Regions from separate parts of the Brevibacillus composti genome, predicted to be linked through region 1. Evidence: a T-box and tRNA genes for the amino acid it is inferred to sense, from the RefSeq annotation. Region 1 holds a T-box; the other holds one or more tRNA genes.

The links. The T-box of region 1 lies ahead of argS (arginine--tRNA ligase). A T-box ahead of a tRNA ligase gene usually reads a tRNA of that ligase, here a tRNA-Arg.
Region 2: it has a tRNA-Arg gene. The T-box ahead of argS (arginine--tRNA ligase) is inferred to sense a tRNA for this amino acid. The anticodon was not compared.

Annotation. Positions count from the first base shown of each region.
Region 1 is NZ_CP066308.1:2,679,929-2,697,808, forward strand. It holds gene JD108_RS13685 (YjcZ family sporulation protein) at 1-57, shown strand, start outside; gene JD108_RS13690 (effector binding domain-containing protein) at 196-1,083, shown strand; gene JD108_RS13695 (hypothetical protein) at 1,151-1,630, shown strand; T-box leader at 1,674-1,927, shown strand; gene argS (arginine--tRNA ligase) at 1,985-3,700, shown strand; gene JD108_RS13705 (hypothetical protein) at 3,784-4,179, opposite strand; gene JD108_RS13710 (deoxyribonuclease IV) at 4,242-5,102, opposite strand; gene JD108_RS13715 (universal stress protein) at 5,292-6,152, opposite strand; gene JD108_RS13720 (HD-GYP domain-containing protein) at 6,288-7,352, opposite strand; gene JD108_RS13725 (hypothetical protein) at 7,462-7,773, opposite strand; gene asnB (asparagine synthase (glutamine-hydrolyzing)) at 7,925-9,781, shown strand; RNA gene rnpB (RNase P RNA component class B) at 9,885-10,267, opposite strand; gene JD108_RS13740 (gamma carbonic anhydrase) at 10,434-10,967, shown strand; gene JD108_RS13745 (DUF1385 domain-containing protein) at 11,069-11,755, opposite strand; gene yfkAB (radical SAM/CxCxxxxC motif protein YfkAB) at 11,828-12,943, shown strand; gene JD108_RS13755 (alpha/beta-type small acid-soluble spore protein) at 12,972-13,226, shown strand; gene JD108_RS13760 (hypothetical protein) at 13,269-13,457, opposite strand; gene JD108_RS13765 (LysM peptidoglycan-binding domain-containing protein) at 13,706-14,020, opposite strand; gene JD108_RS13770 (fumarate hydratase) at 14,386-15,912, opposite strand; gene JD108_RS13775 (beta-propeller domain-containing protein) at 16,072-17,880, shown strand, end outside.
Region 2 is NZ_CP066308.1:507,703-515,872, reverse strand. It holds gene JD108_RS02825 (transglutaminase TgpA family protein) at 1-1,175, opposite strand, end outside; gene JD108_RS02820 (DUF58 domain-containing protein) at 1,175-2,386, opposite strand; gene JD108_RS02815 (AAA family ATPase) at 2,402-3,355, opposite strand; tRNA gene JD108_RS02810 (tRNA-Arg) at 3,628-3,704, opposite strand; tRNA gene JD108_RS02805 (tRNA-Gly) at 3,739-3,814, opposite strand; tRNA gene JD108_RS02800 (tRNA-Leu) at 3,857-3,939, opposite strand; tRNA gene JD108_RS02795 (tRNA-Lys) at 3,973-4,048, opposite strand; tRNA gene JD108_RS02790 (tRNA-Gln) at 4,057-4,131, opposite strand; tRNA gene JD108_RS02785 (tRNA-Thr) at 4,135-4,210, opposite strand; tRNA gene JD108_RS02780 (tRNA-Phe) at 4,235-4,310, opposite strand; tRNA gene JD108_RS02775 (tRNA-Asp) at 4,356-4,432, opposite strand; tRNA gene JD108_RS02770 (tRNA-Met) at 4,515-4,591, opposite strand; tRNA gene JD108_RS02765 (tRNA-Val) at 4,660-4,735, opposite strand; tRNA gene JD108_RS02760 (tRNA-Glu) at 4,821-4,897, opposite strand; tRNA gene JD108_RS02755 (tRNA-Leu) at 4,917-5,001, opposite strand; tRNA gene JD108_RS02750 (tRNA-Met) at 5,011-5,087, opposite strand; tRNA gene JD108_RS02745 (tRNA-Ser) at 5,110-5,200, opposite strand; tRNA gene JD108_RS02740 (tRNA-Asn) at 5,207-5,282, opposite strand; rRNA gene JD108_RS02735 (23S ribosomal RNA) at 5,358-8,170, opposite strand, start outside.

The sequences.
Region 1 (17,880 bases):
CTGGTGCTCGTTCTGTTTATCCTGCTGGTCATCGTAGGGTGCAGCTGCGACAACTAAGGGGACTGCTTGAGGAAGAAGCCTGGATAATGCCGGGCTTCTTTTTTCGTTTTTCCCGCAAAGAGCACAAAAAATCAAAAAAATGCCGGCTCTTCCCTGTACAATAGGGGTATCAACTATTGGGAGAAAGGTGAACGCATGGATACATTTGAAAGAATTCAGGCAGCCATTGAGCATATCGAAGAGAATTTGCAGGAAGAGCTGCCGATCACCGAAATCTCGGCCAAAGCCTGTTTTTCCGCCTTTCATTTTCAGCGGTTGTTTCAGGCCATCACCGGTTTTTCGGTGCAGGAATACATTCGCAAGAGAAGGCTGTCCGAGGCTGCCGTGCTGTTGAAGGAGACCCAGAAAAACGTGCTGGAGATCGCCGTTGGCTATCAATACGGTTCGCAAGAGGCCTTTACCCGCGCCTTCGAAGCCTGTTTTGGCGTCACGCCCGCCAAATACCGGAGAGCCGCCACGCCGCTTCCCTTGCAAAAAAAGATGAACTTTTTTGCCTATCAAAAAAAGGAAAAGGGGACCTTATCCGTGAACAAACCGACCATCGTGGAATGGAATGCCATCGACATCATCGGCTACCGCTATCAGACCAACCTGCGCCATGAACAATACCTCGCCGACATTCCCCAGTTCTATGCCGATTTTGGCAGCAAGCAGTACTTCCAGCACATTCCCCACAAGACCGCCCCGGATATGGCTTACGGCATCTCCTGCGACTTCCGGGATGACGGCGGATTTTCCTTTATCGTGGGGGAAGAGGTAAACGCCGCCTTGCTGGACGCTGAGCCGACCCGCGCGCTCCCCGAGGGCTTCGTCCATTTTCAACTGCCCCCCGGGAAATACGCCGAATTCAAAGTGAGCGGCGGATTCGAGCAGCCACAGCATGTTCGCTCCTACATCTACGGTATCTGGCTGCCCATTTCCAACTACGAACGGAGAGAAGGACCCGACTTCGAAATCACCGATGTGGTGAACTCCTCCTATCCCGATCTGATCAAAATGAAAATCTACATACCGGTAGATTGAGCAAATTGTCATCTCCATCCCCTTTTGCTATGATGAGACCGAAGCCAAGCAAAAGGAGCGAAACGCTTTGGATCCACTACTTCCCACAGAAAAACAGGAATTCCTCTCCCGTCTGGAAACGGTGAAGAATTTGGATGAGACCGATTTCGAGACGTACGCGATCGTCAAGGATCGGGAAAATGGCCAACACTATTTGCGCTATTCCTTTACCCATATCAATTTGTCCGAGGGCGGCCGGAAAGACGAGTTTGATCATTTCCTGCCGCTTGCCTCCGACGACGTGCTCGCGATCCTCTTCGGCGAACAGCCGTACCAGTTTCCGGATCAGTGGAAGCGTGCCTATCTGCGCAGCGGCACCGACGACCGCCTGATGCCGTTTGACCCCAGCGAAAACCACGACCTGGAAAAGGACGCCGAAGCGGAACTGGCCCTGCTGGCCAAGCTGCAGCAGTTCAAGCGGAAGTGGGAGGACGCCGATGATAAGGAAGCCTTGACGCGCGACCTGTTTCGCGATCTGGACGAGATCATCAAAAAAACGGATGAATAAAGTTGCAGAAGCGCTCCCTTTTTCGCTATACTAAAAGGAATGACAGGGATCGATGATGAGGACAGTACTCCGCCTGACATGCCCAAGCGAGCCGGGGATGGTGAAAGCCCGGTGCAGGACGGCGACAGGAAGCGCACCTCGGAGATTGCAGACTGGACGGCCATGCGGACATTCCAAAATGGCAACAGGTCTGCCGGGACTGCCCGTTAGCGCAGAAAAAGCGGCGATGCTGCCGGGGAAAATCGGGCAGCATGGCAAGAAGAGTGGCACCGCGGGAGCATACCTCTCGTCTCTTGTTCGTACGGAGACGCAGGGGTTTTTTATTTTTTCATCGTGAAAGGAGTTTTTCGACTTATGAGTTACAAACATCAAGTGGCCGAAATGATTTCGAAGGCCTTGTCCCAAATGGGTGTGGATACCCTGAATGCGGAGCAGGTCCGCGCCATGCTGGAGACTCCGCCGAACCCGGCGATGGGCGATGTCGCGTTTCCTTGCTTCCAGCTGGCCAAAGCGCTGCGCAAGGCACCGCCGATGATCGCGGCGGAACTGGCTGGACAGATCGCCGGGGCCCCCGTTCGCGAGGTACAGGCGGCCGGCCCGTACGTGAATCTCTTTCTCGACCAGCAAGAGGTAGCGGCGCAGGTCATCAGCACCATCCTCTCCGAAGGCTCCTCCTACGGCAGCCGTGACATCGGCCAAGGACGCAATGTGCCGATCGACCTCTCCTCGCCCAACATCGCGAAGCCGTTTTCCATGGGCCATCTGCGCTCCACCGTGATCGGAAATGCGATCGCCAACATCATGGAAAAGCATGGCTACCGCCCCGTGCGGATCAACCACCTGGGCGACTGGGGCACGCAGTTCGGCAAGCTGATCGTCGCCTACCGCCTGTGGGGGGACGAGGAAAAGGTAAAAGCGGAGCCGATCAAGGAGCTGCTCAGCCTCTATGTCCGTTTCCACGAGGAGGCGGAAAACGATCCCTCGCTGGAGGATCAGGGACGCGAGTGGTTTAAAAGGCTGGAGGACGGAGACGCCGAAGCGCTCCACCTGTGGCAGTGGTTCCGCGACGAATCGATGAAGGAATTCATGAAAATCTACGAGCTGATGAACGTCAGCTTCGACTCCACGCACGGGGAAGCCTTCTACAACGACAAGATGGACCGCGTCGTCACGCTGCTGGAGGAAAAAGGACTGTTGACAGAATCGGACGGCGCCCTGGTCGTGACGCTGGATGAGTACGACATGCCGCCTTGCCTGATCAAAAAGTCGGACGGCGCGACCCTGTACGCGACGCGCGATTTGGCAGCCGCTCTCTACCGCCACGACACCTACGATTTCGCCAAGGCGCTCTATGTGGTCGGCAACGAGCAGCGCCTCCACTTCCAGCAGCTCTACAAGGTGCTGGAAAAAATGGGCTTCGAATGGGCAAAAGAGATGTATCATGTGCCGTTCGGCATGATGCTGAAAGACGGCAAAAAGATGTCTACGCGCAAAGGCAAGGTCGTCCTGCTGGAAGAAGTGCTGACGCAGGCGATCGAGGATGTCAAAAAAGTGATCGAGGAAAAAAATCCTTCGCTGGAGAACAAGGAAGCCGTCGCCCGCCAGGTAGGCGTGGGGGCTGTCATCTTCCACGACTTGAAAAACTATCGCCTCAACGACATCAACTTCTCCTGGGAAGAGATGCTCACCTTTGAAGGCGAAACCGGGCCGTACGTCCAGTACACGCATGCGCGCGCCTGCTCCCTCCTGCGCAAGGGCGGCTACACGCCAAACACTTCCGTCTCCCTGACAGCGGAAGCACTGGACAGCAAAGAAGCTTGGGCCGTGGTCACCCTGCTCCATGCCTTCCCGGAAGTGATTGACCGCGCGGCCAGCCAGTTTGATCCGTCCCAAATCGGGAAATACGTGATCGATGTGGCACAGGCCTTCAACAAGTTCTACGCCAACGTCCGCATCCTCGCGGAGGAAGAAGCGGTGAAAGCCGCCCGTCTGCAGTTGGTGGCCGCAGTCGTGGTCGTGCTGAAGGAAGGGTTGCGCATCCTCGGCCTGTCTGCACCGGAAGAGATGTAAGAGACCGCAATAAAAAGCGACAACTGCAGAAAAACCGCTGAAGCTTGGCATGCAAGCCTTCAGCGGTTTTTCCCATTTTCCTGTCAATCCTCTTTTCTCGCCGGCTTCCCGAACCAGACCTTGGCCAGCTGCTCCACTGCCTGTTTGGACAAAGAGCGCTCCTCCTGCACCTGTCCCCCCTCATCGACGAGGCGGTACAGCAGGGACTTGTCGTCAGCCGGGTCCGACTTGGTCTCCAGCTTGTACGCCCCGATCGCGCCTGCCGCCGTCCATTCCTCGATCATGATCTGGTACTCGCCGGGGGCCAGCTCGATGTAATCCTCTTCCGTCAGATCGATGATGGCGTAGCCGTCGTGCTCGATTTCCGCATCGTATGTATGGCCGTTGGCTCCCTGATAGAGAGCGAGCTCCGCCGGATCGTTCAGGTTCTCCTGCAGGTTGGTAAAATCTTCAATGGTTACTTTTACTCGTCTTTTCACGTAAGGCTCCTCCTCGGTTCTGCAACAGACAATTCCATCCCTCACTCTACCATACACGCGGTTCATTTTTCCACAGGCAGACGTGTGTCCTCGGTCTGCGCCAGCTGCCGGACGAGAGCGATTTCCTGTTGATGGCCGCCGTCTGCCGGAGCAGGCGTCTCCAGGATGATCGGCAGATCGGCCAGCTCGGGCGTCTGCAAGAAACGGGCGATGGCTTCCGCCCCGATCTCTCCCCTGCCGATCGGGGCATGGCGGTCACGGCAGGAACAGCACGGGTAGACGGAGTCATTCAGATGAACCGCTCCCAGCAAGGCCAAATAGCCGCTGCTTCTCATCCGCTCCGCCACCTCGTCCCAATTGTCCCCGCGCCACAGTCCGCTGGCGAAGGCGTGGCAGGTGTCCAGACAGAAGCCGACTTTCTCCGGTGCCGCGAGCAGCGAGCGCACCTGCAGCAGCTCCTCGATGGTGGTCCCCATCCGTCCGCCCACTCCGGCGTTGTTCTCCAGCAGGATCTTGGCTTGGCCGCTCCAGTCCGCCAAAAGCTCGTTCAGCATCTGGATTATCCGCTTGTACCCTTCCAGCGGATCCGGCCCTTTGAAGTGTCCAAAATGGACGACGACACCGAGCGATCCGCATGCTTCCGCGATCTCCAGGTCATTGCGCAGATGTCTGACCGTCAATTCATACAGCTCCGCCTCCGCCGCGCAGAGATTGATCGGATAGGCAGTATGTGCGATGGAACGGAGTCCGTGATCCCGGCTGAAGCGGCGGCAAGCCTCCGCATCCTTTTTGTCAAAGTCCTTGATGCCCATGCTGCGCGGATTTTTAGGAAAATACTGAAAGGCATTGGCTCCGATGGCATAGGCAGTCCGGGCGGCTCCCAGATAACCGTTTCGGATGCTGATATGGCAGCCGATGCGCACGCGTAATCCCCCTCTCGGTGCTGTTTGCTATCCAGTCTCCCCACTCGCGTACCGTTTCACTCTCCATTTTGTTTTCCCCCTTGAAAGGAGAGGGTGGTTCGACCGTACGAAGGCACCCTTGTCATTAAAAAAGGACTGTCCACGCATCTGGACAGTCCTGCCGCTCCTGTAGGAAGCGAGCGGCATGCATTACTTGACGATTAACAGCGGCGTGCGGGTACGGTGGATGACTTTAAAGGTGACGCTGCCCATCAGGGTTCCCGCTACGCCGCCCAAGCCGTGATGACCGAGCACGATCACATCGGCCCCGCTTTCATGGGCGACATCCTTAATTGACATCGATGGATCGCCGATCAGGACTTTGCTCTCATAGGGAACCTGCGCCGCCTCGAACATGTCCCGATACGGACGGAGCGTCTGTTCTCCCCATTCCTCCAGGGTCGCCGCATCTTCCCAGCCGATGCCGTACACGCCTGCATAGCTGGCAGGAGGAATCACAGCGGTCAGCAGGATGAACCGGGCCCCCTGCTCTTTGCCCAGCCGGATGGCCTGGGCCGTCGCCCGCTTGGCATGGTCGGATCCGTCTACAGCGACCAGGACGGTCTTCCATTTTTCGTTGACTTGGGCATCCTCCGGCACCAAAAAGACAGGGATATCCACATCATGAATCGTCGGATAGCTGACGCTTTGCATCAAAAATCCGGTCATCCGGCCATAGCCGTGCGTCCCCATGACGATCGCCGCGTACCCGTCGCGCGCATGGGCGGCAATGACTTCAGGCGGCTCTCCAAACTGAATGACCATCTCACAGGGCACCTGGCTCGCCTGCACGAGCTCCTCGATGCTCTTCAGATCCTCTTTGGCCTCTTCCAGCTGAAACTCTTCGACGGGCTTGTTGCCCAGCTGATTGACGACAAAGCGCGCGGAGAACGGAGGAATGGCGTGGAGAAGGGTAAGGCTGTCCTCCTGCTTTGCCAGTGCGAGCGCGAACTTGACGGCCTGCATGGATTGGGGCGTTTGATCGACCGGGACCAAAATTCTTGGCATCATGCATCATCCTTTATCTTCACAACTCGGGCGGGAGCAGCATTGCCCTGTTCTGTCTTCATTGTAGAGGATGGTCCCGATGCCGTAAGTAGGGAAACTCCCTGATCTTTCACGCCGCACTCCCTGATTTCTACTTTTTTACTCCAAGATGCCTGTGATAAAAATGGTTGGCTCTTCGCTTAAATCCACGTCGCGAATCTCATGGTCCTCTCCTGTACGGTGATGGCCGGCTCTCTCTTTGCGGATGATCCGCACCACGGGACGGGAGGGCAGGCCCCTGTTCTGATCGATGACAACGCCCACTTCGCCGGTGCTCAATCGCAGCGAGGTGCCCGTCGGGTACATCGCAATCGTCCGCAAAAAGTGAACCACCATCGCGTGGTCAAAACGTTTTTCCGCAAGGCCCATGATGCGCTCGCATGCCTCGTACGGCTGAAGCGTCTCCTCTTCTGTCGAAAACGGCGAAATGAAATTGTCATACGCATTGCAAATGGCGACGATTTTTCCGAAGTCGTGAATCTCCCCTCCGGTCAGTCCGCGCGGGACTCCGCTCCCATCGACCCACTCGTGATGCTGCAGCGCGATATGCGCGGATACGATGCTCATCTCGTGTTTTTTCCGCAAAAGGTTAAAGCCTGTCCAGGTATGATGGCTCTCCAGACTGTCCTGCTTGTAGATCGAAGTCTCCCCTTCGTCCCGCGCCACTTTGCCGATGTCGTGAAGCAGGGAGCCGATGGCCAATTCCTTGAGCTGGTTTACCGAATACCCCAGGCCTACTCCCATGACGGTCGCCATCATGCACACGTTGAGAGAATGGATGTACAGCGCATTGTCATTGGTGCGAATTTCGCCCAGGTTTAAAAGGACGCGACGATTCCGCAAGGTCTCGTCGACGATATGGTTCACCGATTTCTGAAGTCCGCGCACATCCACCTCTTTGCCGGCCTGAACGCATTGTATGGCCCCGGAGAGGTTGCGAATGGCGTCTTTTCGAGTCGTTTCGGTCAGGACCTCTTCTGTTTTTACATCCTGCAGATGCGGGTCTTTGATGCTGATCATCGTCACGCCATAACGGCGCAATTTATTGATCATTCCGACGGTGAGCTGCACATCGGTCTGCAGCAGGGTCAGTCCGTCACTTGTGTAAATGCTTCGGCCGAGGATATCTCCCGGCTCCACTTGTTCCAAGCTGACATATTTCATATGGGGTCGTCCTCCTGATTTCCTACTCCCCTGTTGCGTTCGGTTCTCCCTATCTTACCACGAAAAATGGGAGAGGAAGGCAAAAAAAAGGCCGCTCGGGGCCTTTTCCTCACTCGTCTTCCTTTCGTTTCATCACACTGTATGGCCCTCTGACCATGGTGACCTGCTCGCCTTGCTGCGTCATCTCCAGCTTGTGCAGGATATCCTCCAGCACGGTCGTTAAGGTCAGCATCAGCTCGCCGGTATGTACGGGTGTGCGAAAGTAGTGTCCGATCATCTCGTACCCTTTTCGCTTGTAGGCGTCCGCATCGGCTTCGTCCATCGCCTCGCCCAATTCCTCAATCAACTCCAGGAGCGATTTTCGGGTTCGCTCGTAGACATCCAATCCGGTAGTCGGCTTGGTCTCTTTGTCACTGCTCATTCCCGCTCCCCCCTTTCTCTCTTTAGCGTGAACAAGAGGACTGGCCGCTATTCATTTTTTTCGGTTTTCGAAACAGGGACAGACAAACAGACGGTTTCATCGGCATATGATAGCTTTTGCCAAAAAAATGAATACAGGAGTGGTGATGACCATGTGCGGAATTACCGGATGGATCGACTGGGAGCGGGATGTCCAAAGCGAGCCCGCCCTCGTGGAAGCCATGACAAAAGCATTGACAGATCGGGGACCGGATGAAGCGGGGATCTGGTTCTCCCCCTCCAAGCACGCAGCCTTTGGTCATCGCCGCCTGATCGTCGTGGATCCCGCAGGAGGCAGGCAGCCGATGACGAGGCGGCGGGATGACGGAACAGCGTATACGCTCGTCTACAACGGTGAATTGTACAATACCGCCGATCTGCGCCAGGAATTGATCGGCCGCGGCCACCGCTTCCGCTCCCACTCCGATACGGAAGTATTGCTCGCCGCCTACATGGAGTGGGGGGCCGATTGCCTGCATAAGCTAAACGGCATCTTCGCCTTTGCCGTCTGGGAGGAAAAAGCGCAGCGACTCTTTCTGGCCCGTGATCGCCTGGGCGTCAAACCGCTTTTTTTCGCGCAACGGAAGAGTGCCTTTCTCTTTGGGTCGGAGCTGAAAGCACTGCTGGCCCATCCGCTGGTTGAGCCTGAGGTCGGCAAGGAAGGACTGGCGGAAATCTTCGTACTCGGCCCTTCCCGCACGCCGGGTCACGGGGTTTTTCAAAATGTGTGGGAACTTCGCCCGGGCTATCATCTGACAGTCACGCGCGATGGCGTGCGGGAGCAGAAATACTGGGGACTCGTCAGCCACCCGCATGAGGATGATCTCAGCCGGACGGCTTTGGCCATCCGCGAGCTGCTCTATGACTCCATCGCCCGGCAGCTCATATCCGATGTACCGATCGGCACCCTGCTCTCCGGAGGGCTGGACTCCAGTGCGATCACGGCCATCGCTGCGGCTGTCTTTGCGGAGGAAGGACGCGGCACGCTGCGCACCTATTCAGTCGACTACGCAGACAACGACCGCCATTTTCAGACGAGCGAGTACCAGCCGGGCGACGACGCTCCCTACGTCCGGCTGATAGCGGATCGCTTCGGCACGAAGCATCAAACGGTCCTGCTGGAGAATACGGCCTTGACCGATGCGCTGCGCGCCGCTCTTCAGGCCCGTGACCTGCCCGGGATGGCCGACGTGGATAGTTCGCTGTATCTGTTCTGCCGAGAGATCAAAAAGGAGACGACCGTCGTCCTGTCCGGGGAATGCGCGGATGAGATGTTCGGCGGATACCCCTGGTTTTACCGTGGGGAGATTCCGGGCCAGCGGTCTTTTCCCTGGCTGCAAGCCACCAGCGAGCGGGCGGCCTGGCTGTCCCCCGAGATGAGGGAATGGATCAAGCCGGAGGCGTACCTCAAACGGCGCTATGAAGAGGCGCTGGACGAAGTGCCCCGGATGCCCGGCGAGAATCCCGCCGAAGCGCGGCAGCGCGAACTGTTTTTCCTCAATCTCACGCGGTTCATGAGCACACTGCTGGATCGGAAGGACCGCATGAGCATGGCCGCCGGTCTCGAGGCCCGGGTCCCTTTTTGCGATCACCGGCTGATCCAATACGTCTGGAACATCCCGTGGGAGATGAAAAACACAGGCAATCGGGAAAAAGGCATTCTGCGGCTGGCTCTGGAGGGAATTCTCCCGGAAGAGGTCCTGTACCGAAAAAAAAGCCCCTACCCCAAGACGCATCATCCCGCCTACACGGAAGCGGCTCGCTCCTGGCTGCTCGGAGTGCTGGACGACCCGGACTCTCCGCTCCGGCCATTGATCGACGTTACGGCCGTGAAGCGTTTTGCTCAGGGGGAAGCGCCGGCATCCGGCAAGCCTTATTTTGGACAGCTGATGGGCGGCCCGCAGATGTTTGCCTATTTGGCCTCCATCGATCTGTGGATGCGGACCTACAAGGTCACCGTCACTTCCTGAACTTCGGAAATAAGCCGGAGCGCGTTCCATCCGCATGTCCCGAACATATAAAAAAACCGTCTGAATCTCAGACGGTTTTTGTCTTCACGTAGGAAGCAAGGAATGCTATAAGCCAGGTTCTGTCTCTCCCGTGCTGCAAACGGATCCTCTCCTCGCACCAAGAGCGGCAGTCATCTATCTATGGCGCACCAGGCGCCATCCGTCCCTCCGTTGAATTCCTTCAGGACGGTTCCCCTACCAAATTTGGGTTTCTCGCTCGCAGGGTTTACCGCGTTCCATCTTTCCTGTCGCCAGGAAAGCTACGTTTCTGTGGCACTTTCAGCGTACTCGGGTCTCAGGGAGAACCCTTTCTGCGCCGTCAGCGAAGCCGAAGCCTCACTGCCCTGGTTTGCACCAGGTACGAACACTCCAGACATCTCAGTCTGGGCGAGCCTGGACTTTCCTCTACCGCCGACCCGAAGGCCGCGGCAGCGACTACCCACATTCCTTGCCCACTCGAATGAATCGGCAACAAATAATGTATCATATTGCGACTGCTACCGTCAACCAATGTCTGCTGGAAACACTGGCAAATTGTGAATAACGCTCTGCTGTAGTACAATATGAGTTGTTCTTGGATCGTGAAACTAGCATAACTTGGAGGAAAAGATCTATGCTGCTTCTGCCTTTTGAAAATCACGTTCCCCGCATTCACGAGTCGGTCTTTTTGGCAAAAGGGGCCGTCGTCTCCGGTGATGTGGAGATCGGCGAAGATTCGACAATTTGGTACAACACCGTCATTCGCGGGGATATCGCCCCTACCATTATCGGCCGCCGAGTCAGCGTGCAGGACAACAGCACGCTGCATCAAAGCCCGGGCAATCCGCTGATCCTGGAGGATGAGGTCACCGTCGGACATAATGTCGTCCTGCACAGCTGCATTATTCGCCGTGGCGCTTTGATCGGCATGGGCTCCATCATCCTGGACGGCGCGGAGATCGGCGAGGAAGCGCTGGTCGGTGCAGGCGCGCTGGTGCCGCCGGGCATGAAAGTGCCGCCGCGCACGCTGGTCGTCGGCTCCCCAGCCAAAGTAAAACGGGAATTGACGGAAGAAGACTTCAAAGAATTCAGGCGCATCCGCCAATCTTATGTGGACAAAGGAAAACTGTATCGCAAGTTGGAAGAAGAACCGCTCACCCGCAGTTGACGGCCGGGGAGCGGTCTTCTTTTGTTCTTTCAGAAAGCCGATCTTCGCAAGCGGACTTTTGGCTTTCACTATTGGACTTGCGGCAAGCCGGGTTTTCCCAATCAGGCGGCTTGTTTGGCTTCACGCACCTTTTGGCGCATGTAGTCAAACTGACGGTAGGAGCGGATCGCGGTCTCCAGATGGATCCGGCTGGGCTCCTTTGTCGTAAGATGACGCTGAAAGAAGCGGGAGAGGCGGTACAGCCCTCCGCAGTATTTGCGCAGAATGCGATCTGCCGTCATGCCGAGCACGATGCCGAGAAAGCCGGCCGCCACGCTGAAAGCTAACGGAACAAAGGGAACCGCCAGCAAAAACGCCGCAAAAAAGCAGACGACCAGATTGGTCGAGCAGCCGTCGTTGACAATATCCGCCCGGCCGATCTCTTCCCAGGCGTCGAGCCGTTTTTCACCCCGGTAGCTGAATACTTTATGCTCGGCTCCGTGGAATTTTTTCAGTTCGCGGGGAAAGACAAAGTGAAATCCGGCCCCGTATACGGCCGCCCACCACGGATTGAGAAAGGCCCACTCCGGAGAGAGGAGGGCCGCCGCCACGTACAGCAGGAGAGCCGCATGAAACAGCTGATAGTACCAGGGAAAGGAGAAAAAAATGCGCATCCACAGCTTGCCGATGGTCCGCAGGGTGATTTTTTCCGCCCATACCTCGATGACGCCGTCTTTGACCTCGGCGCAGGCGAGCACATGACGGTCGTGAAAAAGAACACCGCGAGAAAAAGAGATTCCCATCACCATTATCTATTCTCCTTCCGTTGCTTCATCAGTATAATAAGAAGAATGTACGCAGAATGAAGGAGGGGTCTATCCATGATCCGCATGGTACCAACTACACCGCTAACACCGAGTCACGACCCGTGGGAGCCATTGTTTCACGCGACTCCGCCTGCATACAAGCTGACCAGTGTGGAATTTACCGTCACCAACCTGTGCAATCTCCGCTGCGAGCACTGTGCAGTAGGCGACACGCTGCGATTCAAAGACGATCCGGCACTGCCGATTGAGACGATCCTGCGTCGTCTGGATGAAGCGCAAGACCTCGCTACCCTCAGTATAACAGGCGGGGAACCCATGTACAGTGAACGAACCGTCAAAGAGTTTATCCTGCCGCTCCTGCGCTATGCCGCAGACCGGGGGCTTCGCACCCAGATCAACTCCAATCTGACGATGCCCTTCTCCCGATATGAGCTGATCCTGCCCTATATAGATGTCATGCATATGTCCTGGAACTGGGCCTCGCCCGAGGAGTTCCATACCATTGTTTACGCAAAGAGCAGGCAAACGGTTTCGGCCAAACAGGCGGAGCAGCAGTTTCGCGCGATCTGGGAAACGGCCGGAAAATTGGCGCAATCCGGCGTATTTGTTTCCGCGGAAACCATGTTAAACAAGCGAACCTTCCACCAATTGCCAACCCTTCACCGGCAGATTCAGGAGATGGGCTGTCTGCGCCATGAGGTTCATCCGATGTACGCCAGCGATTTTGCCCGCGATCTGGAGGTGCTTACCCTGCCAGAGCTGCGCCAAGCGATTCATGAACTGCTCGATGTGCGAAATGAAGAGCTGTGGATGCTGTTTGGCACCCTGCCGTTTTTTGCTTGCAGCCCGCTTGCGGAAGATCGGGAGTTGATCCAGCGATTGCGCCGGGCAAAGAATGTCACGGTGAGAAACGACCCGGACGGGCGCAATCGGCTTAACGTAAATATCTTTACCGGCGATGTCATCGTGACGGATTTCGGCGATGTCGCTCCGCTGGGCAATGTCCAGACAGACCGTTTGGACGCGATGTTTACCGCCTGGCAAAAACATCCGCTCAACCAAAACATCAACTGCTTCTGCCCGGCTGCCGCATGTGCCGGCCCCAATCTGCTGGTTGCCAACACCTACTATCCGGGTGAAAACTTCACCAAGCGAAAAGCGCTGGTCTAATGGGCATGCTAACCCTGAGGTGATGGGTATGAGCAGAAGGAGAAGAAGGCCTCTCGTCCCCGGGGCACAGGCCGGACTGGACCGACTGAAGGCACAGGTGGCCGGGGTCCGGGAGCCGGACGAGGCCAAGTACGAGATCGCCCAAGAGCTGGAGGTGCCCTTGCAGAAAGGGTACAACGGACAGCTTACCTCCCATGATGCTGGCCGGATCGGCGGCCATCTCGGGGGCCATATGGTGAAAGAGCTGGTTCGCATGGCGATGGAGCAGCTCCCCCGCAAATAGAAAAACCGCATCCGTGTCCGATGCGGTTCTTTCGCGTAAATGTCAGCGAAGCCGGTCCAATCGCTTGGCGCTTCTCCTCACGGGCCCAAGCATGGAGCGGCTGATGCTGTTTACTTTGTGAAACGAATCAAACATCTGATCCAGGACCTCGACCAGTTCCCGCACCTGCACCACTTTTCCGTAGACGCCGTCAAAATGGTGGCGAACATTTTTGGCATTCAGCCGAAGCATGACCGCACCTCCTCTGTATCTCTTCTACCACCCTATGCACATCCGGCAAAAGCGGGTCCCTGCTATTTCTGGTGAAAACGCCCATTTTTTTTTTATTGCTTTTGGAAGCAGCTGGCCAGTCCCCCGAGAGGTTTTCCAATAGATAGCGAAAAGCGATAAAGTGGAGTATCGCGGCTATGCTGAGAAGAAGCATGAAAAAGGGGCCATCCCACCGTCTAAACCAGCCGGTTGGGAGGCCCCTTTTCTCATTACGTGGTGCGCGGCCGCGGCCGTGCCTCAAGACGCGTCACGCGCTGCTCCAGCCGATCGACTCTGCGATCCAGGTCACGGATGTTGCGCTCTGCACGGTCCATCCGCTCATCGAGACGGCGGATGCGGCGGTCTATATCCGTCGTCGGGGGCGGTGTCGGCACAGGCGGTCTGATCGGGACGTAGATGTTTTGCCCGATGTAAATGTAATACGGAGCAGGAATGTTATTGACGCGTATCAATTCTTGAACCGGTACACCAAAGCGGGCGGCAATGGCGTTTAATGTATCCCCGGGTTGGACTACGTAATTCACGTAAACCACTCCTTTTTTGTTTTTGATTCGTTATTAACCTATGCCCGCCCGCCTTGCCGCGAAATAAACCAACACCTATTTTCAAAAGAATGGTTGTTTACCCATGCCAGATGCCGTGACGAGAACTGGCATACTGGTCGCATCCAGTCCATCCCGCCTCCCAGCATTTGCTTGTATGATGCAATTTTCCACCAGTTGGTTCCCGCCGTTTTTAAGAGCAGCTCGCAGAAGGGGGCATGGTCACCGGCTCCTGGCGGCCCCAAGCGGCTCCTTACAGCCCCTCCCGTCACTGTCTTTGCCGGACGAAAAAAAAGCCACCAGTGGCAATCACTGATGACTTGTACGGTGAATCGGTCACAACTTGTTTATTTGAATACCGGCTCTGCAAACTGCGCCAGTTTTTCCAGCGAGCTTTTTTCCACGTCGGCATGCAGGCTGTTGCCGTGAGAGTCCATGGTCACGATCGCCGCAAAGCCGTTTACGCGCAGGTGCCACATCGCTTCCGGAATACCGAATTCCATGAAGTCTACCCCTTCTACCTTTTCAATGCAGTCGGCGTAGTATTGCGCCGCTCCGCCGATCGCATTCAGGTACACGGCCCCGTGCTCGCCCAGCGCTTTCAGGGTTTTGGCTCCCATGCCGCCTTTTCCGATCACGGCGCGAATGCCGAACTTTTTGATGATGTCCCCTTGGTACGGCTCCTCGCGGATGGACGTGGTCGGTCCTGCCGCTTTGACATGCCACTCGCCCTGTTCGTCCTTCAGCATCACCGGACCGCAGTGGTAGATGACGCCGCCGTTCAGATCGACCGGGCAGTCGTGGTCCATCAGGTATTTATGCAGGGCGTCGCGGCCGGTATGCATGATGCCGTTAATGATCACCACGTCGCCTACCTTGAGGCTGCGGATCTGCTCCTCGGTAATCGGCGCTTGCAGCACTACTTCACGGCGTTCTGCCGGCTGCTCGGCGGCAGCGTCCAGATTCATCTCCACCGGTTCATCCTTGTAGAGATAGCGCTTGATTTCGCCAGTTTCCGGGTTGATGCGGACGCCTTGACGGCGGAACGCCCAGCAGTTGTACGCCACAGAGACGAAGAAGCTGGCCGGCAGCCTGTTTTCCACGCCGATCTTGCAGCCGAGCAGGGTGGATGCGCCGCCGAAGCCCATGGTTCCGATGCCCAGCTCGTTCGCTTTTTCCATGATGTACGCTTCCAGCTCAGCCAGCTCCGGAATCGGGTTCACATCATCGACACGGCGGAACAGCTGGTGTTTGGCCAGCGCATAGCCGGAGGTCCGGTCGCCGCCGATGCCCACGCCGATGAAGCCGGCGCTGCAGCCCTGTCCTTGGGCTTGGTAGACGGAGTGCAGGATGCATTTGCGAATGCCGTCCAGATCGCGGCCTGCTTTGCCCAGCCCTTCCAGCTCACAGGGGAGGGAGTATTGGATATTTTTATTCTCACAGCCGCCCCCTTTGAGGATCAGCTTGATTTCGACTTCGTCTTCTTCCCATTGCTCGAAGTGAATGACAGGCGTTCCGGGTCCCAGGTTGTCTCCGCTGTTGGCTCCGGTGAGCGAATCTACCGAATTGGGACGCAATTTGCCGGTTTTGGTCGCCTCTACCACAGCTTCGTAGATCGCTTTTTTGATCACGAGCTGATTCACCCCTACGGGCGTTTTGATTTCAAACGTCGGCATACCGGTATCCTGGCAAATCGGCGATACATTGTCTTCCGCCATCTTGATATTTTGGGCGATGGTAGACAGCGAGAGGGCCGCACGGGTACCCTGGTCTTCTTTTGCTTTCGCGTCATTGATGGCGCGGCGCACATCTGGAGGGAGATTGGTCGAGGTCTCCGTAATCAGCTCCAGAATACTTTGCTTCCATGTATCCATCCTTGTCCGCTCCTTTTTGTATATGTTTTTCGATGTATGAAACCGCCTTTCATTATATCACACCCGTCCCTACTTTTGTCCGCTGAAAGTGCCCCTCGGTGTGTGAAACATTTCCGGATGCTCGCCGTCCTATAGGAAGAAAAAGGAGGGATTATCGTCGTGAAGAAAACGATTGGTTTGCTACTGTCAGGGGTCCTCCTCTTTGCCTTGGGGATTGGGCTGCAGGGAGTGTATGGGGATCGTCCACCAGTCGCCGTGGCGGAAGAATCGCCTCCCTCTCCCCAGCGTGCAGCGGTCTCACCTGAGGAGGAAGAGCCGCTGCCTGTCGTCGGCTCGTATCCATCTCTCAAAAAGCTGCTGAAGACCTATGAAGATAGCTTGGTGGTCTATGAAACAGAAGTGTCTCTCTCCGATGGAGCCGCTCCGGTGCAAGAAATGGCCCGCGTGGAAAGCATGAAAACAGCCAGTGCTCCCGCTATGGATTCCGCTGACTTTTCTGTGACCAATGTGCAGGTGCAGGGCGTCGATGAAGCGGACGTCGCAATGACCGACGGAACCTATCTGTACCAGGCCACGCCCGAGGAAGTCCGGATCATTCGCGCACAGCCTGTGGATCGCATGGAGGTGGTCAGCCGGATCAGCTACGCGGACCAATCGTTTCACCCGCTGGAACTCTACCTCGATGAAAAGAGACTGGTTGTGATCGGCCACTCCATGCCCCCAGCGGTACGGGATTACCCCGCCGTGAAGAAAAAGAAGGCGGCGCCAGCACTCCCCCCCAGCTACAGCACGCTGGTGCAGGCACTGGTCTATGATGTGACCGATAAGAGCGCACCCCGGCTGACTCGCACGCTGGAAGCCGACGGCCACTACGTCTCCTCCCGCAAAATCGGGTCCAACCTGTACTTGGTAACCAACAAGCCGATCGACAGCCATCTGCTCTACGCGTCCGAACAAGGTGCTCTCCCGATCTACCGAGACTCGGCCCAGGGGAATGCCTATCAAACGGTCCGTTTTGACGAAATCCGCTATTTTCCGGAGATCGTCAGGCCTGAATACCTCATCGCGGCGGGAGCCAATCTGGACGACCCGAAGCAGCCGCTCTCCATCCACACCTACCTGGGGGCGGGTGAGAACGTCTACGCTTCTCCTGACCATCTGTACGTAGCCCTAACCGGGCGCCAACATTCACCTGCGCTGGAAAAGGCTCCCTCGCTGCTTCCCAGCCGGCGCGCGCCTGCTCCGCCCGAAGAGGTGCAGACTACGCTCTACCGGTTCTCGATGAAAGCCGGGACTCTCAGCTACACGGGGAAAGGGTCGGTACCCGGCCGATTGCTGAATCAGTTTTCCATGGATGAGCATGAGGATCATCTGCGGATCGCCACCACTACGGGGGATATGTGGCGGACGGACGAAGGTACTTCCAAAAATAACCTCTATGTTCTGGACAACAAGCTGAAGCTGGCCGGAGTGCTGGAAGGCATTGCCCCCGGCGAGAAAATATACGCGGTCCGCTTCATGGGCGATCGCGCGTACATGGTCACCTTCAAGCAAGTCGATCCGCTGTTTGTTATCGATGTCCGCAATCCCGCTGCACCGCAAGTCCTCGGCGCGCTGAAAATCCCGGGCTACAGCGATTACCTCCATCCCTACGATGAAAATCACATCATCGGGTTTGGCAAGGACGCTGTCGCCGACAAGGAGACCGCCTTTTACCAAGGCATGAAGCTCGCCCTCTTCGATGTAACGGATGTGAACAATCCGCGCGAGAAGTTTCAAACGGTGATTGGCGATCGCGGGACCGATTCCGAGCTTTTGCGCAATCACAAGGCGCTGCTCTTTTCCAAAGAGAAAGAGCTGCTGGCCTTCCCCGTCAGCGTCCATACGCTGTCGCATGCACAAAAAGCTGCCGGCCAGGCGAGTGCGTTTGGGGATTTTTCCTTCCAGGGCGCCTATGTCTACCGGTTG
Region 2 (8,170 bases), 2.2 Mb from region 1:
GGTACTTCCGCTTCCAGCTGGTACGATTCCGGCCGAACCGGCGCGATGCGGGTTCTCTCCCTGCTCGACTGCAGTTCGACCTGCTGATGATTTCGGTCGTAGACGAGCATGGTCTGTGCCGGCTCGATACTTGCCACCTTTTTCAGCTGCCCCGGGAAAAAGAGCGTCGAAAATCTTGCTCCTCTCGAGAAGTCCAGCGTGGCCGTCACGTCCTTTGTCTCCGTACCCTGATAGAGCATCTGGCTCCACTCATAGGAGGCCGGATCCGGGATCAGCAGGTACTCCCGATCTCCTTTTGTCCATCCGCGGCCGGTATAGACATCTTTGGAGTCGCCCCGCCAATACGTGCGCTCATTGGTCACCCCGACAAAGACCAGCGTGTCATCCTGCTGAAAGGGACCGCCCAAATTCTCGTCATTATTGTCGTACCCGACCTTCTTCATCGTGCCCACGCCAGCCCCGTTATTCCCCGTGAGAAAAGCCACGGGATCGGGCCAGATCGGCTCTTTTTTCGGTCCGGCATAGGCGACCCCCACCGCAAATGTGACGATCAGCACAGGAGCCAGCAGGGCCCTCCAGATCGTCCAGCGGCTCTTTCCGACGACGGGTGCCCGCCTGGACATGGTGTGAAGATGGGCCACCGCCAGCATCAGGAATCCGTAGATGAGCGTTCGGATAATGGCGCCGTCCGCCTCGTACGGAAGGAAGGTATCCAGCACAGCCAGATATAGCTCGGTTAAAAAGACAAACCACAAGCCCTGCCGCTGCTCCAGCACAAGATACGTCACCATCGAGATCAACAGGACCAGCATTAGGTCAAACAGCAGGTTCCGGGATAGCGGCAGCATCGTGGTCCAGTCCTGTTGCATCGCCAAGGGTAGATCCCGCAGCAGGCTCGTGTACACCTGGATCAGCCAGTCTTTGCTGAAAAAGGCCGTATCCGAAAAATCCCGATGGACCACCCAGAAGATGCCCGCCAGCTTGAGCGGAAACGTCAGCCAGCGGTAGGGAACGACCAGATCGATCAGCAGAATGCCCGCGACGATTACGTAGAACGGCCAGAGGGTCCCTGTGTCTGTCAGCTCGCCCAAAGGCAGCAGCCACTCCCTGAGCATGAGAAACAGGCATAGCGCTGCCGCCCACTCCAGTCCCTGCGGACGTCTCCATATGCTCATCACGAGACACCTCCTATCCTGCCCGCATCCAGCATCTCATTCAGATGGACCGTTTTGCAGGTCACTTTGCCAGCCGCCAGCATCTGCATCGCCTGTTTTTCTTCCGGCGTCGGGATCGCAGCGGCGGTGATCCGCAGCAGATGAATATGCCGCCCTTTTTGCGAGAGATGGAGAAGGCGCGCGATCATCTCTTTGTCGATCTTGGGGGTGACGAGGACCAGCGTCACTCCCGGCGGTTGCTCCAATGCCTCGCGTCCCAGCATGCGCGAAAAGGAATCCGTCCCCTCCGGCATGACGCGGGCCAGGTGATCAAATACGCGGATAAATTGCGTATGCGAGCAAGCGGGCTGAATCACCACCCGCTCTCTCTGCTTGTAGGCAAGGCCATAATGATACAGGTTCCGATTGGCATAAGCGACCAGGCTCGCGGTCAGCTTCACGGCTGCTTCAAACAGCTGCGTGCTTTGCTCGCGGTAGTGCTCCTTTTCCACATCCAGAAAAAAGAGCACTTGGTTCATCGCCTGGTGCTCAAACTCCTTGGTTTTGAGTCCTGTGCCCCGCGCAGAGGCCCGCCAATGAATTTGGCTGAGCCGATCGCCGCGGTGATACTCCCGCACGCCCCGCACGGCAGCTACATCGTCGGAGCGGCGATGGGCAATATGCACAGTCCCGCTAAAGCTCCCGTCCCCCAGCGCCCAATGGGTCATCTCCTGATAGGACGGGTAGACCAGAAAATCATTCGCCAGCGGCATGCTGATTTTCCGTTCGATAAATCCAAAAAAGTCTCCGCCGCTAATGACGCACTCGCTCATGCGGTAGTGGCCGCGGGGCAGACTGGGGATCACGTACTTAAATGAGGTCTCTTTTTTAAACCAGGGAAAAATCAACTGCCGGTGAGGCTCGTAAACTCCTGCCAAGCGATCCGGCAGCGGCTCGGTGACCATGTTCCAGCCCAGCGGGAACCAGAAACGGCGGCGCAACCGTACTGTGACGATCACATCCTCGCCCTCCTGGAGACGGGCACGGTCTACCTCCCGGGTGACCTCCAGCGCGTGAAACATCAAGAAATAGGCACAAATTTCATAGACGAGAAACACAAGGCTGCTGTAGAACAAAAACCAACTGGCAAACCCGCCCTGAAACATGGCAAACACATACGCAACCAGAACAAGAAGTGCGGTTTTGATTTTCCCAAAGCGGCGTTGTTTCATATCGGTTCACCCACCTCAACTGACCGGAACACGCGTTTCCGCAAGTATCGCGGAGAGAATTCGCTCAGTCGTGGCTCCTTCCAGGCGCGCTTCCGGTTTGAGAATGATGCGGTGCGCAAAGGTGACCGGTACCAGCTCTTTCACATCGTCGGGAATGACATAGTCTCTCCCGCGTACAAAGGCCAGTGCCTGGGTGGCACGGAAGAGTGCGAGGGATCCCCTCGGGCTGACTCCCAAGTATACGTTGTGATGCTCTCGGGTACGCTGGCAGAGGCGGACGATGTACTCCTGGATTCCTTCGGAGACCCTGACCGTGGCTACCTGCTTCTGGATGTCTGACAGCTCTTCTGCCGTAATCACCGTCTCCAGTGTTTCGAGCGGATTGCTCTGCGATAAGCGGGTTAGCATTTCCATTTCTTCTTTTAAAGTGGGATAGCCCAAACTGAGCTGCATCAAAAAGCGGTCCAGCTGTGCCTCGGGGAGCGGAAAAGTCCCCTCGTACTCCAGCGGATTTTGCGTAGCCATGACGAAAAAGGGGCTGGAAAGCTGGTAGGTATGTCCATCAATCGTGACGGAGCGCTCTTCCATTGCTTCCAGCAATGAAGACTGGGTTTTGGGGGAAGTCCGGTTAATCTCGTCCGCGAGAATGACATTGGCGAAGATCGGGCCCGGTCTAAATTCGAATTCCATTGTTTTTTGGTTAAAGATGGCCACACCTGTTACATCGGTTGGCAACAGGTCAGGGGTAAACTGGATCCGTTTGAACTCCGCGCCGATCGATTTGGACAAGGAGCGCACCAGCATCGTTTTGCCGACGCCCGGGACGTCTTCCAATAAGACATGGCCGTTTGCCAAGATGGCCGCGACACAAAACTCAATAATCGAACGCTTGCCAATCAATACTTTTTCAATATTATGAATCAATTTTTCTACGGAAGGATGAGGGTGATCCAGTTTTATTACGTTCACGAGATACAACTCCTGTTCCAGCGTAATTAAGCTGTTTTGCACGCTCACGAAATGCCGATGTGATCGAGTCACTCGATCAATGCGGACACAGCTTCTACTCTTTTCTTATTTTACTTGATTTTCTTGGAAAGAGAGATGGAAACCTATACCTAAGGTAAGATAACCTGCCGTAAGTTACAAGGAAAAAACCGTTAATCTTTGTAAAATTGAGAAAGTGGCTATGAAAAAAAGAGTAGGATGTTTTCCTACCCTGATTGTTTCTTGTAAAAGTATGGCGTGCCCTGAGAGATTCGAACTCCCGACCTTTTGATTCGTAGTCAAACGCTCTATCCAGCTGAGCTAAGGGCACAGGTTAACCCGGAGTGGGGCATTTTTGCAATAAATGGAGCGGACGACGGGTCTCGAACCCGCGACCTTCGCCTTGGCAAGGCGACGCTCTACCAATTGAGCTACGTCCGCATAACATGAGATAGTACAATTTTCGTCAAATCCCAATCACTATGGTGCGGGTGAAGGGACTTGAACCCCCACGGTTGCCCGCCAGAACCTAAATCTGGTGCGTCTGCCAATTCCGCCACACCCGCATGTTTCATTGGGAACCGCTAGAAGGAATAAACTGGTGAGCCATGAAGGACTCGAACCTTCGACCCTCTGATTAAAAGTCAGATGCTCTACCAACTGAGCTAATGGCTCAAAACAAGTGGCTGGGGTACTAGGATTCGAACCTAGGAATGACGGAGTCAAAGTCCGTTGCCTTACCGCTTGGCTATACCCCAACGTGGTGCCGGCGATAGGACTTGAACCCACAACCCCCTGATTACAAGTCAGGTGCTCTACCAATTGAGCTACACCGGCATGATTCAATTTACATGGAATTGATGGTGGCTCGGGACGGAATCGAACCGCCGACACGAGGATTTTCAGTCCTCTGCTCTACCGACTGAGCTACCGAGCCAAAGTGATAACAAATCATCATTGCCATCTGTACCAAAGGACAAGATGGCGGAGCTGACGGGACTCGAACCCGCGACCTCCGGTGTGACAGACCGGCGTGAACTCCAACTTCACCACAGCTCCATATGTAGTTTTGGTTGCCCCCTGCGGGGACTAAGATTTTACTTGACCGAAGAGGATTATCTCGACGTAGTACAAGTAAATTTGGTTGCGGGAGCAGGATTTGAACCTGCGACCTTCGGGTTATGAGCCCGACGAGCTGCCAGACTGCTCCATCCCGCGATGATCAGAACGATCGAGTGTCAGCGTTGCCACAGGACGTGGCGCTTTTAGCTGACCATCCTTTTAAATGGTGGAGGCTGACGGGATCGAACCGCCGACCCTCTGCTTGTAAGGCAGATGCTCTCCCAGCTGAGCTAAGCCTCCAGATACCCCTCAACAGTTGTTTTTGGGGTCCCCGTAAAGTACTCGGTGTCGCTACAAAGCATTCACTTCACTTTACGGGGTAGTATGGTGACCCGTAGGGGATTCGAACCCCTGTATGACAGCGTGAAAGGCTGCTGTGTTAAACCGCTTCACCAACGGGCCATCTGTAAAAGAACTGTTATGGTGCGGTCGGCGAGACTCGAACTCGCACGGGTCGCCCCGCCACCCCCTCAAGATGGTGTGTCTGCCAATTCCACCACGACCGCAACTTAGGATGGTAGCGGCGGAGGGGATCGAACCCCCGACCTTTCGGGTATGAACCGAACGCTCTAGCCAGCTGAGCTACACCGCCACTGTCTTTGAAGTTATTAAAATGGCGGAGAGTGAGGGATTCGAACCCTCGCTACGCTTACGCATACTAACGGTTTAGCAAACCGTCCCCTTCGGCCTCTTGGGTAACTCTCCATGTTATGGCTCCTCGGGAGGGACTCGAACCCCCGACCGATCGGTTAACAGCCGATTGCTCTACCAACTGAGCTACCGAGGAACATTTTGAAGGAACCAGCTTGTGCTGTTTCGCACCTTCAAAACTGGATATGCATGCTTTGCTAAGCGATTGGTTGTGGATAAGTCCTCGACCGATTAGTATTCGTCAGCTCCACGCGTTGCCGCGCTTCCACACCGAACCTATCAACCTCATCGTCTATGAGGGGTCTTACCAGCTTAACGCTGTGGGAAGTCTCATCTTGGAGGGGGCTTCACGCTTAGATGCTTTCAGCGCTTATCCCTTCCGCACATAGCTACCCAGCTGTGCCACTGGCGTGACAACTGGTGCACCAGCGGTGCGTCCATCCCGGTCCTCTCGTACTAAGGACAGCTCTCCTCAAACTTCCTACGCCCGCGACAGATAGGGACCGAACTGTCTCACGACGTTCTGAACCCAGCTCGCGTACCGCTTTAATGGGCGAACAGCCCAACCCTTGGGACCTACTTCAGCCCCAGGATGCGATGAGCCGACATCGAGGTGCCAAACCTCCCCGTCGATGTGGACTCTTGGGGGAGATAAGCCTGTTATCCCCAGGGTAGCTTTTATCCGTTGAGCGATGGCCCTTCCATGCGGAACCACCGGATCACTAAGCCCGACTTTCGTCCCTGCTCGACTTGTAGGTCTCGCAGTCAAGCTCCCTTCTGCCTTTACACTCTACGAATGATTTCCGACCATTCTGAGGGAACCTTTGGGCGCCTCCGTTACCTTTTAGGAGGCGACCGCCCCAGTCAAACTGCCCACCTGGCATGGTCCTCTCGCCCGATCAGGGCGACGAGTTAGAAACTCCGTACATCAAGGGTGGTATCCCACCGACAGCTCCACAGAGGCTGGCGCCCCTGCTTCTCAGCTTCCCACCTATCCTGTACATGATGCACAAAGTTCCAATACCAGGCTACAGTAAAGCTCCATGGGGTCTTTCCGTCTTGTCGCGGGTAACCTGCATCTTCACAGGTATTATGATTTCACCGGGTCTCTTGCCGAGACAGCGCCCAAGTCGTTACGCCTTTCGTGCGGGTCGGAACTTACCCGACAAGGAATTTCGCTACCTTAGGACCGTTATAGTTACGGCCGCCGTTTACTGGGGCTTCGGTTCAAAGCTTCGCCTCGGCCCGCCGAACCCAAGCTTACGCTCGCGTTCGGCAGGGTCCCAAAGCTAACCCATCCCCTTAACCTTCCAGCACCGGGCAGGCGTCAGCCCCTATACTTCGCCTTGCGGCTTCGCAGAGACCTGTGTTTTTGCTAAACAGTCGCTTGGGCCTTTTCACTGCGGCCCCCTCGGGCTCGGCCCACCTGACACAAGCTTACGCTCGCATCAGGCGGGGACCCTCACCCTACCGGGGCGCCCCTTCTCCCGAAGTTACGGGGCCATTTTGCCGAGTTCCTTAGCAAGAGTTATCCCGCGCACCTTAGGATTCTCTCCTCGCCTACCTGTGTCGGTTTGCGGTACGGGCACCTTGTTCCTCGCTAGACGCTTTTCTTGGCAGTGTGAAATCAGGGACTTCGGTACTGTAATTTCCCTCGCCATCACAGCTTGCCCTTGATAGTGTGCGGATTTGCCTACACACCAGGCTTGCTGCTTGGACGGCCATCCAGTAGGCCGCTCACCCTATCCTCCTGCGTCACGCCATCGCTCAAGCGGAACAGAGGTGGTACAGGAATATCAACCTGTTGTCCATCGCCTACGCCTTTCGGCCTCAGCTTAGGTCCCGACTAACCCTGGGAGGACGAGCCTTCCCCAGGAAACCTTAGGCTTTCGGTGGACAAGATTCTCACTTGTCTTTTCGCTACTTACACCGGCATTCTCACTTCCAAGCGCTCCACCGCTCCTTCCGGTACGGCTTCACCGCTGCTTGGAACGCTCCCCTACCCAGTCCGTAAGGACTGCCATAGCTTCGGTGGTATGTTTAGCCCCGTTACATTTTCCGCGCAGAGTCACTCGACCAGTGAGCTATTACGCACTCTTTAAATGGTGGCTGCTTCTAAGCCAACATCCTGGTTGTCTGGGCAACTCCACATCGTTTCCCACTTAACATACACTTGGGGACCTTAGCTGATGGTCTGGGCTGTTTCCCTCTTGACGATGGATCTTAGCACTCATCGTCTGACTCCCGGACATAAGTCATTGGCATTCGGAGTTTGACTGAGTTCGGTAACCCGATGAGGGCCCCTAGCCCAATCAGTGCTCTACCTCCAAGACTCTAAGGGTCCCACCGGACACAAGCTTACGCTCGCGTCCGGCGGGGTCCCAATCCGAGGCTAGCCCTAAAGCTATTTCGGGGAGAACCAGCTATCTCCGAGTTCGATTGGAATTTCACCGCTAGCCACACCTCATCCCCGCACTTTTCAACGTGCGTGGGTTCGGGCCTCCAGTAGGTGTTACCCTACCTTCACCCTGGACATGGCTAGATCACACGGTTTCGGGTCTACGGCAACGTACTTGCGCCCTATTCAGACTCGCTTTCGCTGCGGCTCCGTCTCTTCGACTTAACCTCGCACGCTACCGTAACTCGCCGGTTCATTCTACAAAAGGCACGCCGTCACCCATTTCCGGGCCCCGCGAAAGTAATACTTTCGTGGGTGGATTATCGGGCTCCGACTATTTGTAAGCACACGGTTTCAGGTACTATTTCACTCCCCTCCCGGGGTGCTTTTCACCTTTCCCTCACGGTACTGGTTCACTATCGGTCGCTAGGGAGTATTTAGCCTTAGCAGATGGTCCTGCCAGATTCACACGGGATTTCACGTGTCCCGCGCTACTCGGGGTGGGTCTCGGAGAGACGCGCGTTTGGGCTACGCGACTGTCACGCTCTATGGTCAGCCTTCCCAAACTGTTCGCCTACGCGCGTCTTTTGTAACTCCATGTGAGACGCCCCACAACCCCGCCAGGT